DNA from 4 places in the Stenotrophomonas sp. WZN-1 genome. Region 4 is predicted to be linked to each of the others. Evidence: predicted binding sites of a transcription regulator. Region 4 holds the regulator's gene; each other region holds the start of a gene.

Region 1 (4,326 bases), 1.9 Mb from region 4:
TCAGTATCCGGCTATCCTGCGGCCATGAACCCCATCCTGCACGTTGAGATACCGGTCACCGACCTGGCCCGGGCCATCACCTTCTACCAGCAATGGCTGCGGGTGGCGGTGGACGAACCGATCCTGCTGCACGACTGCACGATGGCGTATCTGCCGTTTGCCGATGAGGCCGTCGGCGCCAGCATGTCGCTGGTGCAGGGTGCGGACTACCGGCCCTCCGAACAGGGCGCGCGCATCTATATCGGTGTCGATGACCTGGATGCCAGCCTTGAGTGTGCGCTGCAGGCCGGGGCCGAGCTGCGCTTCGGCCCGGCCGATGCCGGCGACTGGCGCGTGGCCGAGATCCGCGACAGCGAAGGCAACCGGATCGCATTGCAGGCGCGCGCTGTTCTGTAGCGCCGAGCATGGCTCGACGCTAGACGTGGGTCGCGGCGCGTGAGCGCTGCAGCCAGTCGTTGATCGCCGGATCCAGCCGTGGGTCGTCCGGCAACTGCATGCCGAAGCGCAGCTGCAATACCTCGCGCACGTCGCCAGCATCATGCAGCAGGCGCTTGTCCGGTGCCTGGCCAGGGCGGTACTCGGTGTAGCTGCCGCTGCCGATGGTGCGTCGCCAGTCCGGCCCGGTCAGTGACGCGCGCAGCTGGCCGGGGAAGCTGGAATCGGGGTGGGTGCACACGTACCAGTTGCCCACCACGTTGTCGATCGGTGCCGGCGTGTGCAGGTCGAAGCGATACATCGCCCGCCAGCCGTCGCCGGACTCGGCGGACAGCACGAAATCCCCCTCGCCGGGCAGGCGCTGCAGCAGGAAGCGCTCGTGAGGCGTGGCCTGCGGCTGCGGATCCTGCAGCCGCAGCGGCACGGTCGGGGTCAGGCTGCCGAAACCGGCATCCACCAGCCAGTCGTCGCCGTCCACCTGCACGCGCAGCAGCAGGTGGGTCCGTGCGGTCAGTTCGCCGTCCTGGGCGGCCAGCAGCACGCGCGCGCTCAACGGCTGCGCATCGAAGCCCAGCGCCTGCAGCAGCGCCAGCAGGCCGCCGTTGAGTTCGAAGCAGTAGCCGCCACGGCGGTCGTCGAGCAGCTTGCGCTGGATGCTGTCCAGGTCGATCGGCACCGCATCGCGCAGCAGGCAGCTGAGGGTTTCGAACGGCAGCAATGCGTTGTGGCGCTGCTGCAGCAGGGTCAGGCCCGCCAGCGTCAGCGGTGGCGGTGCATCCAGCTGCAGGCGTTGCAGGTAGCGGGGGACATCGAGCGTCGGCATGGGGCACCGGGCGGGGGAGGGACGTCCACTGTGCTCCCCCAACCGGGGTTGAGGTCAAGCGCGGCGCGGGTGTCATCCCCCCGTCGCCTGTGCCGGGTACAAAGGCCGCGTCCGCCAGCAATCGGTGGGACTGAAGCAGGAACGCCCTAAAGTTGCTCCATTTCCAGCCGATACAGGTGCGTCCTTCCGCCTGGAGTCTGTCATGTCGGCCGTCGTCCCCCACCTCCGGTCCCTGCGCATGCGGCTTGCCGCGCTGCGCTCGGCGTCCCCCGGCCTGCTGCTGTGGCTGCAGCCGCACCGGCTCAGCGTGGCCAACAAGCTCAAGGCGACCCTGTGGGTCTGTGGCCTGGGCCTGGTCGCGATCGCCGCCGTCTACGCCTGGACCGCCCATGCCAGCACACAGGCGGCGCGCAGCCAGGCCAGCTACCAGCACGGCAGCGATCTGGCCGCGAGCCTGGCCACGCGGGTGGCCGAGGCGCGACGTCTGCAGACCCAGTATGCACGCAGTTTCGACGACGCCGACCGCGCCCAGCTGCTGGCGACGCAGAAGGCGCTGCAGGCCGATCTTCAGGCCCTGCGCGCGATGCCGATGGATGCCGGTCGGCGCAAGGCGCTGCAGGCGCTGACCGAAGCCGCCGGCGCGTTCTCGCAGGGGGTGGCCGCCCTGTTTGAACGCGTCGACGAGATGGGTCGTGGCGATGCCGGCCTCGCCGCCCAGCTGCAGCAGGCCGCCGATACCCTGCAGGCGCAGGTGGATGCGCTGCAGCGGCCTTCGTTGGCGTTGTCCCTGCAGAAGATGCGCCGACAGGAGGCACTGCTGCTGCTTGATGGCGACTCCACCCATGCCGACCGTGCGAGCGAAGAGAAGCTGCCGTTCGATCTCGCGCTGGTGGGCCTGCCGACCGATGCGCAGGATGCCCTTCGCAACGGCATGGAGGCCTATCAGGCCGCGTTGCTGGGCTATACCGCCGCCCGCGTTGGCCTGGATGTGGAGGCGCAATCGCTGCTGGATGCCGCCGCTGGCGTGGCGCCGGCGCTGTCCGCCTTCCAGCAGGCCCAGGTGGCGGCGCTGGCCAAGGCACAGGCGCGCCAGCAGGCCAGCGCACGCACCATGAGCGTGTTGTTCGCAGTGACCCTGCTGCTGGTCGCCGGCGTGTTGATCACCAGCCTGGTGCTGGTGCTACGTGCGGTGCGCCAGCCGATCCAGGACACCCTGCGCTTCGCCAGCGACATCGCCGACGATCGCCTCGACACTACCCTGCGCGTGCACAACGCCAATGATGAGATCGGCCAGCTGGCACAGCGCCTGGTCGACATGCAGCAGCGCCTGCGTGCGCGCATCGGGACCGAGCGTGCCGTTGCGCGCGGCAACACCCGGGTGCGCCAGGCATTGGACAGCGCGCAGACCGGGCTGATGGTGATCGATGCCGAGGGCCAGGTGGCCTACGTCAATCCGGCACTGCTGCAGCAACTCGAACGCCAGCTCGAAGACCTGGTGGGCAGCGATGCAGTGCGCCTGCATCCGGCGCTGGCCAGCCTGGCCGGCGCGCGTCAGCGCGAGGAGCGCGAGATCGGTCATGCCGGTGTGCGCTACCAGCTGATTGCCAACCCGATCATCGACGAAGGGCAGTTCCTCGGCGTAGCGGTGGAATGGCGCAGTCGTGCACTGGAGACCCTGCTGGAAACCGAAGTGGCTGCCCTGGTCGATGCGGCGGCACACGGTGACCTGCATGGCCGCATCGCGCTGGAAGGCAAGCAGGGCTTCGTGCGCACGTTGTCGACCAGCATCAATCGCCTGCTGGCCACCTTTGAAACCAACCTCGGTGACCTGCAGGCACTGCTGGCTGCGCTGGCCCGCGGCGACCTCAGCGTGCGCATGGAGGGGGAGCTGCAGGGCGTGTTCGCGCGCATGCGGGACGATGCCAATGCCACCGTCGCGCAGCTGGGCCGCATCGTCACCCGCATCCAGCAGGCCACGTCCAGCCTCGATACCGGTGTCGGTGAGATCGTTGCCGGCCATCACGATCTGTCGCAGCGCACCGAGCAACAGGCCGCCAACCTGGAAGAGACCGCAGCGTCGATGCATGAGCTGACCGACACCGTTGGCCGCAACGCCGATGCCGCAGGTCGCGCCGATGCCCTGGTGCAGGGCGCGGCAGCGGTGGCCCAGCGTGGTGGCGAGGCTGTTGGCCAGGTGGTCGCGACCATGCACGGCATCAGCGAGGCCTCGCGGCGGATCGGCGACATCACCCAGCTGATCGATGGCATCGCCTTCCAGACCAACATCCTCGCACTCAACGCGGCGGTGGAAGCGGCGCGCGCCGGCGAGCAGGGCCGCAGCTTCGCCGTGGTGGCCGCTGAAGTGCGCCTGCTGGCGCAGCGCAGTGCCGAGGCGGCCAAGCAGATCAAGGGTTTGATCGAGGATTCGGTGGCGCGCGTCGGGCAGGGCAACCGGCAGGCCGAACAGGCCGGCACCACGATGGGCGAGATCGTCGGCAGCGTGCAGCAGCTGGCGGATCTTCTGGCCGGCATCCGCAGTGCGTCGCAGGACCAGCACGCCGGCATCGCCCAGGTGAACCAGACCATCGTGCAGATGGAGGCCAGCACCCAGCGCAACGCCAGCCTGGTGGAAGAGGCGGGGGCCTCGACTGCGCAGATGCAGGCGCAGGTACATGCCCTGGCCGAAGCGGTGGGCGCGTTCCGTCTGCAGTCGATGCCGCAGGCGCGCGCGGCGGCCTGAAGCTGCCCCGGTAGTGCCGGCCGCTCGCCGGCACCACCCTTGTGGCTCAATACACGTCGCGGCGGTAGCGCCCGTTCTCCAGCAGCGTTTCCACCACTTCATCACCAAGCGCGGTGCGCAGCACCTGGTCCACGCCCTCGGCCATGCCCTGCAGCGAGCCGCACACGTGGATCACCGCACCGCGCTGCAGCCACTCGCGCAGCGCATCGACGGCCGCACGCAGGCGATCCTGCACGTAACCACCCTCGCCATCACGCGAGAACGCCAGGTCCACCCGTGCAAGATGGCCGGCGGCCTGCAAGGCCTCGATCTCGTCGGCGAACAGGAA
Region 2 (4,326 bases), 1.8 Mb from region 4:
AAGTGCCGATCTGCTGGTACGGACACTGCTGGACGCGAAGATCGGCGCGGTGCAGCAGCTGGACCAGCGTGGCCGGCGCACGCCGGTACCGCTGCCGCCGGCGAGCCTGCCCGCCTACCTGAAACCGCTGGTGGTGCTGATCGACCGCCGCACCGGTTCGGCCGCCGAGTTCGTCGCCTACTCGCTGCAGGCCCTGGGGCGCGCGCGCATTGTCGGCACACGCAGTGGCGGCGCAGCGCACATGTTTGGTGATCCTGTGCTGCTGCCCGATGGCTATCAGATCAGCATTCCCGACCGGCAACCGATCAACCTGCGCACCGGCGGCAACTGGGAACGTACCGGCGTGCGGCCTGACGTGGCCGGCGGCGACGATCCGCTGTTCATCGCGCGGCAACTGCTGGCGCCTGCGAAGTCGTCAAGATGAACGCACGATTGCATGGCTGTCCTATCGCAGATGCGCGATTGCATGCCTAGAATCGAAGCATCCCGGTAGTTCCCGGGCGCTTCGAGTGAATGGACTCAATGAAGATTCTGTTGACCGGTAGTTCCGGGCGCATCGGGCGCGCGATCTTCGGTGCGCTGGCGGCCGCCCACGAAGTGGTGGGGCTGGATCGCAGTCCGTTCGCCACCACGCGCATCATTGCCGATGTCACCGACCGCCAGGCGGTCACGCGTGCGGTGCAGGGCGTCGACGCGGTCATCCATACCGCGGCCCTGCACGCCCCGCATGTCGGGCTGGTGCCGGATGCGGTGTTCCAGCAGATCAACGTGGATGCCACGGCGCACCTGCTGCAGGCGGCACGCGATGCCGGCGCACGGCGCTTCGTGCTGACCAGCACCACGGCGCTGTACGGCCATGCCGTGGTGGCCGGTGGCTGCCGTTGGATAGACGAAGACACCGAGCCACTGCCGCGCACGATCTACCACCGCACCAAGCTGCAGGCCGAGACCCTGGCTGAAGCTGCCGCCACGCCGGGCTTCAGCGTTCGCGTGCTGCGCATGGGCCGGTGTTTTCCGGAACCGCCCGAACGGATGGCGATGTTCCGCCTGCACCGCGGCATCGATGCCCGCGATGTGGCCAGCGCACATGCTGCACTGCTGCTCGACGAAGGCGCCCGATTCGCCCGCTACCTCGCCTGCGCACCGACGCCGTTCCGGCGCGAGGACTGCCTGGAACTGGCCACTCACCCGCGCAGCGTGCTGGCCCGTCGCGCGCCGCAGCTGCTGGCCGAGTTCGAACGCCGTGGTTGGCCGCTGCCATTGAGCATCGACCGTGTCTACGACAGTGCCCGCCTGCGCAGCGAGCTGGGCTGGCAACCCTGCTTCGGGCCGGACGACGTGCTGCAGCAGTACGCTGTCGGCAGCATCGAGGTACTGCCGCGCGCGCAGTGGATCAAGGACCGCGTGGCCGAGTGAGGGCGTCGCGACGGGCGGGTAGCTGAGTCGACCCTGAGCAGATTCAGGAATGTGCAGGCCGGTCGCCTCAACCTCGTTGGCGGGCGGCCGCTAACCCGGTGCGCTCCCAGCGCCGGGACCACCCCGGCGGCCGGTGGCCTGCGCGACGGATCGCGCGCCTGCACGGTGCCTTCGTGGTGCCGGTCGTCCTGAACTGCCTTGCGGACCCTCCCATGCCTTCTTCCCGTTCCGCCGCTGCCCGCCGCCCGGGCAGCATCGCCCACAAGCTGATGCTGGGCACCGCCGCGATCGCGCTGCTGTGCTTCGGCCTGACCGCGTTCCTGATCTACCGACAGGCCAGCGCCAGCCTGATCAGCGCCTCGCGCCAGACCATGACCAGCGAGGCCACCGCCGAAGCGCGCCAGGTTGCGGCCGATCTCGTCAAGGCCTTCGCCAGCAACGATGCCATGGTCGAAAGCGTATTGGCCCAGCGCGCGCGTGGTGATGTCCCCGATCGCGCCAGCCTGGCCGCCGTGCTGGGTGAGCAGCTCCGCGCCCATCCGGAATGGCTGGGAAAGAGCACCATGTGGGAGGCCGATGCCTTCGACGGCAGGGATGCCGAGTTCGTCAACACCGAAGCGCACGATGCCACTGGCCGCTACATGAGCTACTGGGCCTGGCATGACGGCAAGCCACAGCAGTCGGTGATGACCGACTACACCGAGACTGCCAGCGGTTCCGGTGACTGGTACATGGCGCCCAGCCGCGACAGGCTGCCCAAGGTCAGCGAGCCCTATGCCTACGACATCGCCGGGCAGCAGGTGCTGATGAGTACGTTGAGCACGCCGATCATCGAGAACGACAAGTTCCTCGGTGTATTCACCGTCGACTTCTCGCTGGCGGCACTGCAGAAGCACCTGGCCACACTGAAGCCGATGGGGGCCGGCCGCGTCGAACTGCTGTCGCCGAAGGGCGTGGTGCTGGCCTCGGCCAATGCCACCGAGATCGGCAAACCGCGCAGCGATGCGCTGACCCGCAGCATGCTGGCCGAGATCGCCGCCGACCGCCCGTTCGAGGCCTTCAGCCCGGATGCAGCCGGCAACGTGCGCGTGTATGTGCCGCTGCGCGTGGGCGATGCCCCGCAGCGCTTCGCGCTGGGCGTGGTGATGCCGCATGCGGTGATCGTGGCCGAAGCGCGCCAGCTGTTGTGGCTGACCCTGCTGGTCGGCGTGATCGCCGCGCTGACCCTCAGCGCCGGCGTCTATGTACTGCTGCGCCGCCTGGCGATTCGCCCGCTCGCCGAAGCGGTCCGAGTGGCCGGCGACGTCGCCGCCGGCAAGCTGGACAGCATGCTGCCGGCGCGCAGCAACGACGAAGTAGGGCGCCTGCTGGATGCAATGCAGGGCATGCGCGGCCAGCTGCAGGCGGTGATGGCCGCGCAGGCCGAAATGGCGCGCCGCCACGATGCCGGTGAACTCAGCTACCGCATGGATGCCGCGGCGTTCCCGGGCGAGTACGGCCGCATGGTGGCCGACAGCAACCAGCTGGTGGCCTCCAGCAACGCGGTCACCCAGCGCCTGGTGGAAGTGATGCAGCGTTATGCCGTGGGCGATCTCAGCGTGGACATGGAAGCACTGCCGGGCGAGAAGGCGGTGTTCACCACCGCGATGGCGACCACCAAGCGCAACCTGGCTGCGATCAACGAGCAGATCCAGCAGCTGGCTGCCGCTGCCGCCGCCGGTGATTTCGCCATGCGCGGCGATGCACTGCGCTTCGATCACGACTTCCGCCGCATGGTGGAGACCCTGAACACGATGATGCAGGTCAGCGACCACAACCTGGCGGCGCTGTCGACGCTGCTGCGCGCGATCGCCGCAGGTGACCTTACTGCCCGCATGCAGGGCGACTTCCACGGGGTCTTTGCGGTGATGCGCGACGATGCCAACAGCACCGTGCAGCAGCTGACCCGGATCGTCGGCCAGATCCAGCAGTCGGCGGCCAGCATCCGCCTGGCCGCTGGCGAGATCGCTGCCGGCAACAGCGATCTGTCGCGGCGCACCGAACAGCAGGCTGCCAACCTGGAAGAAACCGCCGCGTCGATGGAAGAGCTGACGTCCACCGTGCGCCAGAATGCTGACCATGCGCTGCAGGCCAACACGCTGGCTGGTTCCGCGGCGAGCGTGGCCAGCGAAGGCGGCCAGGTGGTCAGCCAGGTAGTGCACACCATGGAACAGATCGAGGCCTCGTCGCAGCGCATCGCCGAGATCATCTCGGTGATCGATGGCATCGCGTTCCAGACCAACATCCTGGCGCTGAACGCGGCAGTGGAAGCGGCGCGCGCCGGTGAGCAGGGCCGCGGCTTTGCCGTGGTCGCCAGCGAAGTGCGTGCGTTGGCACAGCGCTCGGCGGGCGCTGCGAAGGAAATCAAGGAGCTGATCGACGCCTCGGTGGCACAGGTCGGTGCCGGTGCACAGCTGGTGCACGGCGCGGGCCGCACCATGCAGGAGATCGTCGGCCAGGTCGGCCGGGTCAACGAGATCATGGCCGAGATCTCGGCGGCGTCGCGCGAGCAGTCGGCCGGCATCGAGCAGGTCAACCAGACCGTGGTGCAGATGGACGAAACCACCCAGCAGAACGCCGCGCTGGTGGAGGAAGCCAGTGCCGCCGCGCGGGCGATGGAGGAACAGGCCGAGCAGCTGGCGGTGGCGGTGTCGCGCTTCCGCCTGCAGGCCGAGCCGGTAGCCGTGGCACGCCGCGCGGCCTGAAACCAGGCACGCGCACATGAAGACGCCCGGCCAAGGCCGGGCGTCGTCGTCTCTGCTCATCGGTGCGCCGGACCGGGTCCGGTAACCGCAGCGGCTTAGAACATTCCTTCGAACGGGTTCCAGCTGGCCTTGCCCTTCACCTGTTCCAGGTAGTAGCTGTAGTTGG
Region 3 (4,326 bases), 750 kb from region 4:
GGCCGTGCTGTTGTGGCGGCGCCTGCCGGCGGTGCCGGTACCGCCGGTACCGCCGCGCTGGTCCGCGCTGCTGGGTTCGATGCTGGGCATGCTGCGCCGGGACCGCAGTCTGCGCGAGCGTGGGCCGCTGGCGTTGCTGCTGTTTGCTGGCCTCAACGTGTTCTGGGCGGCGGCGCCGCTGCCGTTGTCGGCGCCTCCGTTGCAGTGGTCCACCGCGGCCATCGGTGCGCTCGGCCTGGCCGGCGTAGTGGGCGCATTGATGGCGGCGCGGGTCGGGCACTGGATGGACCGCGGTTTCACTGGTCGGGTCAGCCTTGGCGCGTTGCTGCTGATGCTTGCCGCGTGGGGGCCGCTGCTGGGCCTGTCGCAGTCGCTGTCGTTGCTGCTGCTGGGCGTGATCGTGCTCGACCTCGGTGGGCAGGCACTGCACGTATCGAACCAGGCGCTGCTGCTGCGTGCACCGGCAGAACAGCATGGGCGCCTGGTGGCGCTGTACATGCTGTTCTATGCGGTGGGCAGTGGTGCCGGTGCGGCTGCCGGGCCCTGGATGCAGGCCCGGCATGGCTGGCCCGCAGTGTGCCTGCTGGGTGCAGGCATCGCGTTGCTGGCACTGCTGTGGTGGGCGGGGTGGCGGGTGGTGGCGCTGAAAGCAGCGGCTGCCACCTGTATCGGTAGAGCCAGCTGCCGGTAGAGCCGGCGTGCAATCAGCGCTGCAATGCGCGCCGTCCCGGCGCCTCCTGCAGGTCCGCACTGGCCACCACCACGCGGTTGCGGCCGCTGCGCTTGGCCTCGTACATCGCTGCGTCGGCACGTGCCATCAGCCGCTCGTAGTCCGGATGGCCGTCATGGCCGGCCACGCCGATGCTGGCGGTCAGTGACAGTACCTGGCCATTGGCCAGGGCCACCGGCGAGTGTGCGATCTGCCGGCGCAGGCTCTCGGCGATCACCGCAGCCTGCGACTCGCTGGCCGCGACCAGTACCACCACGAACTCCTCGCCGCCATAGCGGAACAGGTAGTCGCTGCCGCGCGTGAGCTGGCCGAGCAGGCCGGCGACGTGCTGCAACGCGCGGTCGCCGGCATCGTGGCCGTGGCCGTCGTTGATCGCCTTGAAATGATCCAGGTCGAGCAGCAGCAGCGAGAACGGTGTGCGGTTGTGCGTGGCCAGCTCAATTTCCCTGCGCAGCACGGTAGGCAGGAAGCGGCGGTTGAGCAGGTTGGTCAGTGCATCGCTGCCGGCATCCAGTTCACCGATGCGCTCGAACAGCAGCGTCATCAGGGCGCGGATGGCGGCCAGGTCCTCGCGGATGGCCGGCAGCACCGCCAGGCGCTGCGCCGGGGCATCGTTGCTTGCTCGCTGCAGGTTGGTGTCGATGCGGGCCATCAGCTGGCCGACCTGCTGGGTCTCGCTGCTCTCGCCGAAACTGGGGATGCCCTTGTGGGTGAACCACAGGCCGAACTCGGATGTGGCCAGGCTGGCGCTGTCGCTGGCCTGCACATGGCCGGCCAACGCGTAGAGCAGGGCGTTCTCCCAGTCCAGCAGCAGTGCCCGCTGGCGCTCGCGCTCGGTGCCGACGTTCTGCACCAGTGAGAACAGCCGGTACGCAGCATCGGCACGGGTGGAGCGCTCGCGGGCATGGGTGTAGGCCAGGGTCATGCCTTCCATGGCGATGTCCATGATCGCGCTGAGGCAGTCGATGGCGGCGAACGCGGTGGCGCTGTCGGGCGCATCATCGCGCAGGCGCACGAACAGTTCGTGCTTGAGCACGCGCGCGCCACGGGTCACCAGATCGACCGGAATGCCGACCCGGGCATGCACATCGCCGATCACCCGTTGCGAGGCGACGGTGGCGGCAATGCCGTTGGCATCGGTGGTCAGCAACTGCACGAGCCAGCGCTGCATGGCTGGCTGCAGGCGCTGCTTGACCTGATCGTGGGACAGGAAGCGGCGTGCACGCCCGTCCTGCAGCAGTACTTCGTAGAAGCGTTGGGCCAGCGCCGGCGGGGCATCGGCGGCGGCGGCGTGCAGCAGCGCGGTGGCCGCAGGGCCGGCCTGTTGCAGGCCGTGCTGCCAGGCCTCGGCCAGCGGCTGGCTGGCATCGTCCAGTTGGGGTGGTTCCACGTCGATCTCTGACTGCGTACGGCAAACCACGGGTATCGGCCGCGGTGGCGTGTGGTTGATGGCAGGTAAGCCGGCCAGTTTAAGCGCGATGCAGGGTTGCACGGTGCGCAAAGCACATCGGCGCCCCTGCGGCAATGAGTGAGCGCATTTGAGAATCACTCGCATTGATGGGAGAATGCGCGCACGGATCGGACCTCAGGCGACTGCAGCGACGCTCCGCCTCCCCCTCGTCGTCGCCTCAAGCCCTTTGCCAGAGGCCCCGTTGCCCTGCCAGAAGGTCCAGATCATGTCTCCTGCCGTTGTCCTTTCGCCGCGCCCGCTGGCGCTCGCCGTTGCCGCCCTGCTGGCGGGCAGCGCCCTGACCGCCCGGGCCGAAACCGACGCCACCGATATCGACACGGTGCATGTCACCGCTTCGCAGATCGCCCGCCAGGCGTTGGGCACTTCGACCATCACTGCCGAGGACATCGCCAAGCGCCCGCCGGCCAACGACATTGCCGAACTGCTGCGCACCATGCCGGGCGTCAACCTCACCGGCAACAGCGCCTCGGGCCAGTACGGCAACAACCGCCAGATCGACCTGCGTGGCATGGGCCCGGAGAACACGCTGATCCTGGTCGATGGCAAGCGCATCGGTGCGCGGGATGCCGTGCGCATGGGCCGTAGCGGCGAACGCAATACGCGCGGCGATACCAACTGGGTACCGGCGGAAATGATCGAGCGCATCGAAGTGCTGCGCGGCCCTGCAGCGGCGCGCTACGGCTCCGGTGCGTCCGGCGGCGTGGTCAACATCATCACCAAGCGCCCGACCGGCGACCTGGCCGGTGCGGTCGACCTGTATGGGCTGGTGCCCGAGCACAGCGCCGAAGGCGGCAGCGAACGCGTCGGCCTGCAGCTGAGCGGGCCGATGACCGACACCCTGTCGTTCCGCCTGTATGGCAATCTCAACAAGACCGACGCCGACTCACTGGACCTCAACCGCCAGTACGCGACCAACCCGAACGCGGTGCCGCCGGCTGGCCGCGAGGGCGTCAAGAACCGCGACGTCAACGCGTTGCTGCGCTGGGACATCACCGCCGACCAGGTGGTGGAGTTCGAAGCCGGCACCAGCCGCCAGGGCAACATCTACGCCGGTGACCGCGCCGTCAGCACCACCGGTACCTCGACCGGCATCGACCTGGCCGCCCTGGCCGAGGGCGAGGCGGAAACCAACCGCATGTACCGCAATACCGGCGCGATCACCCATCGCGGCCGCTGGGGCGATGTGACCTCGCGGATGACGGCCGCAGTGGAAGCAGTGAACAACTCGCGCATCAATGAAGGCCTGGCCGGTGGCCCGGAAGGCAGCTTCAACGGCACCGACTGGTCGACCTCACGCCTGCGCAACTACCAGCTGGATGGCGAAGTGAGCTTCCCGACCACGCTGGGTGGTGCCGAGAACATCTGGACGCTGGGCTTTGAATACCTCGACAGCCGCCTGACCGACCCGTACTCGATGAGCCAGTCCAGCAGCAGCGGCGGCGGCTTCCCGGGGCTGTCGGCCGACCGTGCGCGCGGCAAGGCCGATGCGCAGACCACCGCCGTATTCGTGGAGGACAACATCTACCTGGGCGAGCGCTGGATCGTTACCCCGGGCCTGCGTTTCGACCACCACAGCCAGTTCGGCAACAACACCAGCCCCAGCCTCAATGCGCAGTTCCGCATCAACAGCGACTGGGTGGTGAAGGGCGGCATCGCCCGCGCGTTCAAGGCGCCGAACCTGTACCAGTCGAACCCGGACTATCTCTACTACACCCGTGGCAACGGCTGCCCCAATGCGCTTCCGAGCCTCGGCGCTGGTTGCTACATGCGTGGCAATGCGGATCTGAAGGCGGAAACCAGCCTGAACAAGGAACTGGGCATCGAATGGGCACCGCAGAGCGGCTGGCAGGCGTCGTTGACCTACTTCCACAACGACTACAAGGACAAGATCCAGGCCGGCTACGACCAGATCGGCCTGACTGCCGATGGCCGCGGCCGCATCTTCCGCTGGGAGAACGCGCCGAAGGCGATCGTGCAGGGGCTTGAGGGCAACCTGGTGATCCCGCTGCTGGGTGAGCAGGGCAACCGCCTGAAGTGGAGCAACAACTTCACCTACATGGTGGAAAATGAGAACAAGAGCACGGGCCAGCCGCTGTCGGTGATCCCGAAGTACACCGTCAACACG
Region 4 (4,326 bases):
TGCCTGCTCCAGCGACACCAGCTGTTCGCCGAGGCGATCCAGGATTTCCTGTGCCTCGATGATGAAATCGGCAGTGATGTCGTCGGATACCGCGCTCATACTTACAGCCCCAGATCCGACAACAGGTCGTCGGCGTCGTTCTGCGAGACCGCGTGGCGGTCCAGTCCCTTCAGTGCCGGCCCGGCCAGTTCCGGGTCGGTGCGATGCTGTTCCGGCGGCAGGCCGAGCGCGCCGAAGCCTTCGTGCACGCGGCGGACGATGCCCACCACGCGACGGATGATCTGCCCGGTCAGGTCCTGGTAGCTCTGGGTCAGGGCGATCTCGGTGAGGTTGTGGCGGATGCGCTCGAGCTGAGCGTCCTGGCCCGGCTGCAGGCCTTCGGCGCGCAGCTCTTCGGTCAGGCTGCGGCATTCCTCGGCCAGGTCCAGGGTACGGTGGGTGGCCTGTTCGGTCATCGCCACCACGTGGTCCAGGCGTGCGCAGGCATCGTCCAGTTCGCCGGCTTCGCTGGGCACGGTCGGCAGCTCACCCAGGGCCTGCCCCAGCTCGCGGGCCAGCCGCGAGAGGCCGCTCATCATCGGCTGCGTGCGCAGCGCGACCAGTCCGTCGATGCGTTGCCGCCACGCGGCTTCGTCGCCGGACTCCAGTGCGTCCAGGGCCTCCTGCAGGCGCAGGGCGAGGGCATTTTTGTCGACCGTGGTATCCATCAGGCGCTGGCCGCCAGGCGTTCGAAGATCTTGCCGAGCTTTTCTTCCAGCGTCTGCGCGGTGAACGGCTTGATGATGTAACCGTTCACGCCGTTCTGGGCCGCTTCGATGATCTGCTCGCGCTTGGCTTCGGCGGTGACCATCAGTACCGGCAGGGTCTTCAGCTTGGCATCGGCACGGATCGCCTTGAGCAGTTCGATGCCGGTCATCACCGGCATGTTCCAGTCGGTGACGACGAAATCGAACGGCTGGCTCTGCAGCAGCGACAGCGCGGCATGCCCGTCCTCGGCTTCGGCGGTGTTGGTGAAGCCCAGATCGCCCAGCAGGTTCTTGACGATTCGACGCATGGTCGAGAAGTCGTCGACGATCAGGATGCGCATGTTCTTGTTCAAAGCAGAGTTCCTTTGTTGTTCATTCCGGGTGGCCGGGGGCAGCCGCCTCGGGGATGTTCATTCTTCCAGGCCGGCGTCGACGGCCTCGAATATCTTCAGCCGGCCGCGCAGGCGCAGCACGGCCTGGCCGTGGATCTGGCAGACCCGCGATTCGCTCACGCCGAGCACCGCGCCGATCTCCTTCAGGTTCAGCTCCTGCTCGTAGTAGAGCGAGAGCACCAGCTGTTCGCGCTCAGGCAGGTGGCCGATGGCCTTGCCCAGTTCGCGGCCGAACTCGCCACGCTCCAGCACCTGCTGCGGGGTTGGGCCACCCTGGGCGACGGTGTCCAGCTCGCCCTGGTCTTCGATGCGCGACTCCAGGCTCAGCACCTGGCCACGTGCGGCGTCTTCCATCAGCCGCAGGTATTCGGGCAGCGGCATCTCCATCGCGGCGGCGACTTCGGTGGCGCTGGCGGCACGGCCCGTGCTCTGTTCCAGGCGGCGGATGGTGGCGGCGGCATCGCGGGCACGGCGGTGCACCGAGCGCGGCACCCAGTCGCCACGGCGGATCTCGTCGATCATCGAGCCGCGGATGCGGATCGAAGCATAGGTCTCGAACGAGGCGCCCTGGTCGGCGTCGTAGCTGCGCGAGGCTTCGATCAGGCCCATCATGCCGGCCTGGATCAGATCGTCGACTTCGACGCTGGCCGGCAGGCGTGCGGCCAGGTGGTGGGCGATGCGCCGCACCAGGTCCGAGTGCTGGGCGATGACCTCGTTGGCCGCCGAGCGCTGGACTTCCCTGTACTGGGCTGCGCCTTTCATGCGGCCACCCCGCGCTGCTTGAGGATGCGTTCGAGGAAGAACTCGACACCGCCTCGCGGTTCGGTCGGTGCCTGCCAGCGTGCGGTGCGGCGCGCGATCTCGGTGATCGCAAGCGCCGAAGGGCTGGACGGATAGGCCTTCACCACCGGCTGCTGGCGCTGCACCGACAGGCGCAGCCAGTCATCCTGCGGCACGCAGCCCAGGTAGTTCAGCGAGACATCGGCAAGGAACTTCTCGCAGACGCGGGTCAGCTTCTCGTACAGCACGCGACCCTCGTTCGGGTCGCGCACCATGTTGGCCACCACCTGGATGCGGTCCACGCCGCGCTCGCGCGACAGCACCTTGATCAGTGCGTAGGCGTCGGTGATCGAGGCCGGCTCATCGCAGACCACCACCACGGTGTCCTGCGCGGCCTGGCAGAAGGTCAACACGCCGTCGGTGATGCCGGCGGCGGTATCGACCACCATGATGTCCAGCTCGCGTTCCAGTTCGGAGAACACGTTGACCAGGCCGACATGCTCGGCCGGGGCCAGCTCGGCCATGTGGCGGCGGCCGGATGCGGCCGGGACCACCAGCACGCCGTTCGGGCCTTCGACGATGACGTCGTCCAGCGAGCAGCGGCCGGCAACCAGGTCGGCCAGGGTAAAGGTGGGGTTCAGCCCCAGGATCACGTCGATGTTGGCCAGGCCGAGGTCGGCGTCCAGCAGCAGCGTGCGCTTGCCCATGCCGGCCAGCGCCACGGCCAGGTTGGCCGACACGTTGGTCTTGCCCACGCCGCCCTTGCCGCCCGTCACGGCAATGGTGCGCACAGGGCCGAGCGGCTCGCTGCGGGTGGCCGACAGCGGGAAGGTCTTGGTCAGCTTGGCGTACTCACGCGACGGCATGGTTCAACTCCGGGTTGCAGGGCATATCGGCCGCTCGGCGCAAATCTTCAAGGCGAAGTACAAGATTGGCTGCACTGGCCCGGTGCAGGTCCTCCGGGACGTCCTGGCCATCGGTCACCCAGGTGATCGGCAGGGCGTGGTCCACGGCCACCGACAGGGCGTTGCCGAAGCGGCCGGTCTCGTCCAGCTTGCTCAGCACCAGCCCCTGCAGGTTGGCCGCACCGAACCGGCGCACCACCTCGTCCATGTCGCCGAAGCTGGTGTTGGCCGGCAGCACCAGCAGGGTGCGGACCTGGCGCGCGGCGCGCAGCCACTGCAGCTGGGCAGCCAGGGCGCGGTCGCGCGGGCCAAGGCCGGCGGTATCGATCAGCACCAGCTTGTAGTCCTTCAGGCGTTCCAGCAGCTGGTCCAGGTCGGTGCCGCTGTTGGCCTCGTGCACGGCGATGCCGAGCTGGCGGCCGTAGCCATACAACTGCTCGCGGGCGCCGATGCGGGTGGTGTCGGTGGTGACCAGGGCGACGTCACGCGGCGCGTGCTTCTCGGCGAAGCGCGAGGCCAGCTTGGCGATGGTGGTGGTCTTGCCGGCGCCGGTCGGGCCCACCAGAGCGATCACGCCGCCTTCTTCCAGCGGGTCGACCGGGGCGATCGGCAGCTTGCGCGAAATCAGCCCCAGCATCAGGCCGCGGCCGCGGTGGGCCTCGGTCTCCAGCGGGATCTGCATGGCCACGTCGCGGGCCAGGCCGGCATCGAAGCCATATTCGTCCATCAGGTCCAACGCGGTGGCGCGCACCGGGCAGCCACGCAGGCGCTCGTCGGTGAAGCGGTTCATCTCGCGCTCGATCACCTGGCGCATGCCGGCCACTTCCTGGCGCAGCTGGCGGATCTCGGCGTCGTCCTGGGCGACCACGGTCAGCGTCGGTGCCGGGGCCAGCACCGGGGCCGGGCTGGCCTCGACGACGGCTTCGACCGCTGCCGGTTCGCTGGCGGTGATCCCGGGCTGTGCATCGGTCACGGCAGCGGTCGGCAGCGGTGGCGGCTGCACGGCCGCCGCCGCGCTTTCGTGATGCGCCTCGTGCGGCGGGTCGATCTGGAAGCGGGCGCGGTTGGCCGGCGTGGCGCTGGCGGGTGCCGGTGCGACGATGGCGTCGGCGAACGGGGCGAAGACCTGGTCCGGCAGCGCCGGTTCGTTGACGACGGCACGCGCCAGGGTGGCGGCGAAGCCGGTGCTGCCGCGGGTCGGCACGATCTCGTCGGCGCTGTCCAGGGTGCGGCCGGTGGCACCGACGGCGGCGCGGGCGAGGGCAGCCACGGCCGAGGTGGTGGCGGCCACCGGTTCCGGCGCCGGGGTGTTGCTGCGGCGACGGGTGACGGCGGCGATCACCGCGTCGGCGGCGGTGCGCGGCTTCGGCGCCGGCGGCGGAGCGATGTCACGACGCGAGGCTTCCAGTGCACGCTGCACAGCGCTCTCATCGTAGTTGGCGGCGGCGACGATCTCGATGCCTTCCTCGATCCGGCGGTTGGACAGGATCACGGCGTCAGGAC

Evidence for each region. Region 4 encodes FliA, which starts transcription of late flagellar genes. Its sites were predicted from a motif close to TAAAGTTTNNCNNNCNNNGGCCGATAA; they were not measured.
Region 1: the regulator FliA is predicted to act here: its motif matches at 1,406-1,432, upstream of CCR98_RS18705 (methyl-accepting chemotaxis protein).
Region 2: the regulator FliA is predicted to act here: its motif matches at 1,484-1,510, upstream of CCR98_RS21410 (methyl-accepting chemotaxis protein).
Region 3: the regulator FliA is predicted to act here: its motif matches at 2,153-2,179, upstream of CCR98_RS06360 (GGDEF domain-containing protein).

What each region holds. Positions count from the first base shown of each region.
Region 1 is NZ_CP021768.1:4,007,347-4,011,672, reverse strand. It holds gene CCR98_RS18715 (VOC family protein) at 25-396, shown strand; gene CCR98_RS18710 (arylamine N-acetyltransferase) at 416-1,258, opposite strand; gene CCR98_RS18705 (methyl-accepting chemotaxis protein) at 1,461-3,998, shown strand; gene CCR98_RS18700 (sulfite reductase flavoprotein subunit alpha) at 4,045-4,326, opposite strand, start outside.
Region 2 is NZ_CP021768.1:3,933,982-3,938,307, reverse strand. It holds gene CCR98_RS18360 (S41 family peptidase) at 1-424, shown strand, start outside; gene CCR98_RS18355 (NAD(P)-dependent oxidoreductase) at 523-1,416, shown strand; gene CCR98_RS21410 (methyl-accepting chemotaxis protein) at 1,629-4,160, shown strand; gene CCR98_RS18345 (DUF2628 domain-containing protein) at 4,256-4,326, opposite strand, start outside.
Region 3 is NZ_CP021768.1:1,363,543-1,367,868, forward strand. It holds gene CCR98_RS06355 (MFS transporter) at 1-691, shown strand, start outside; gene CCR98_RS06360 (GGDEF domain-containing protein) at 705-2,120, opposite strand; gene CCR98_RS06365 (TonB-dependent siderophore receptor) at 2,407-4,326, shown strand, end outside.
Region 4 is NZ_CP021768.1:2,113,571-2,117,896, forward strand. It holds gene CCR98_RS09945 (chemotaxis protein CheA) at 1-99, opposite strand, end outside; gene CCR98_RS09950 (protein phosphatase CheZ) at 102-707, opposite strand; gene cheY (chemotaxis response regulator CheY) at 707-1,099, opposite strand; gene CCR98_RS09960 (RNA polymerase sigma factor FliA) at 1,157-1,900, opposite strand; gene CCR98_RS09965 (P-loop NTPase) at 1,897-2,784, opposite strand; gene flhF (flagellar biosynthesis protein FlhF) at 2,771-4,326, opposite strand, start outside.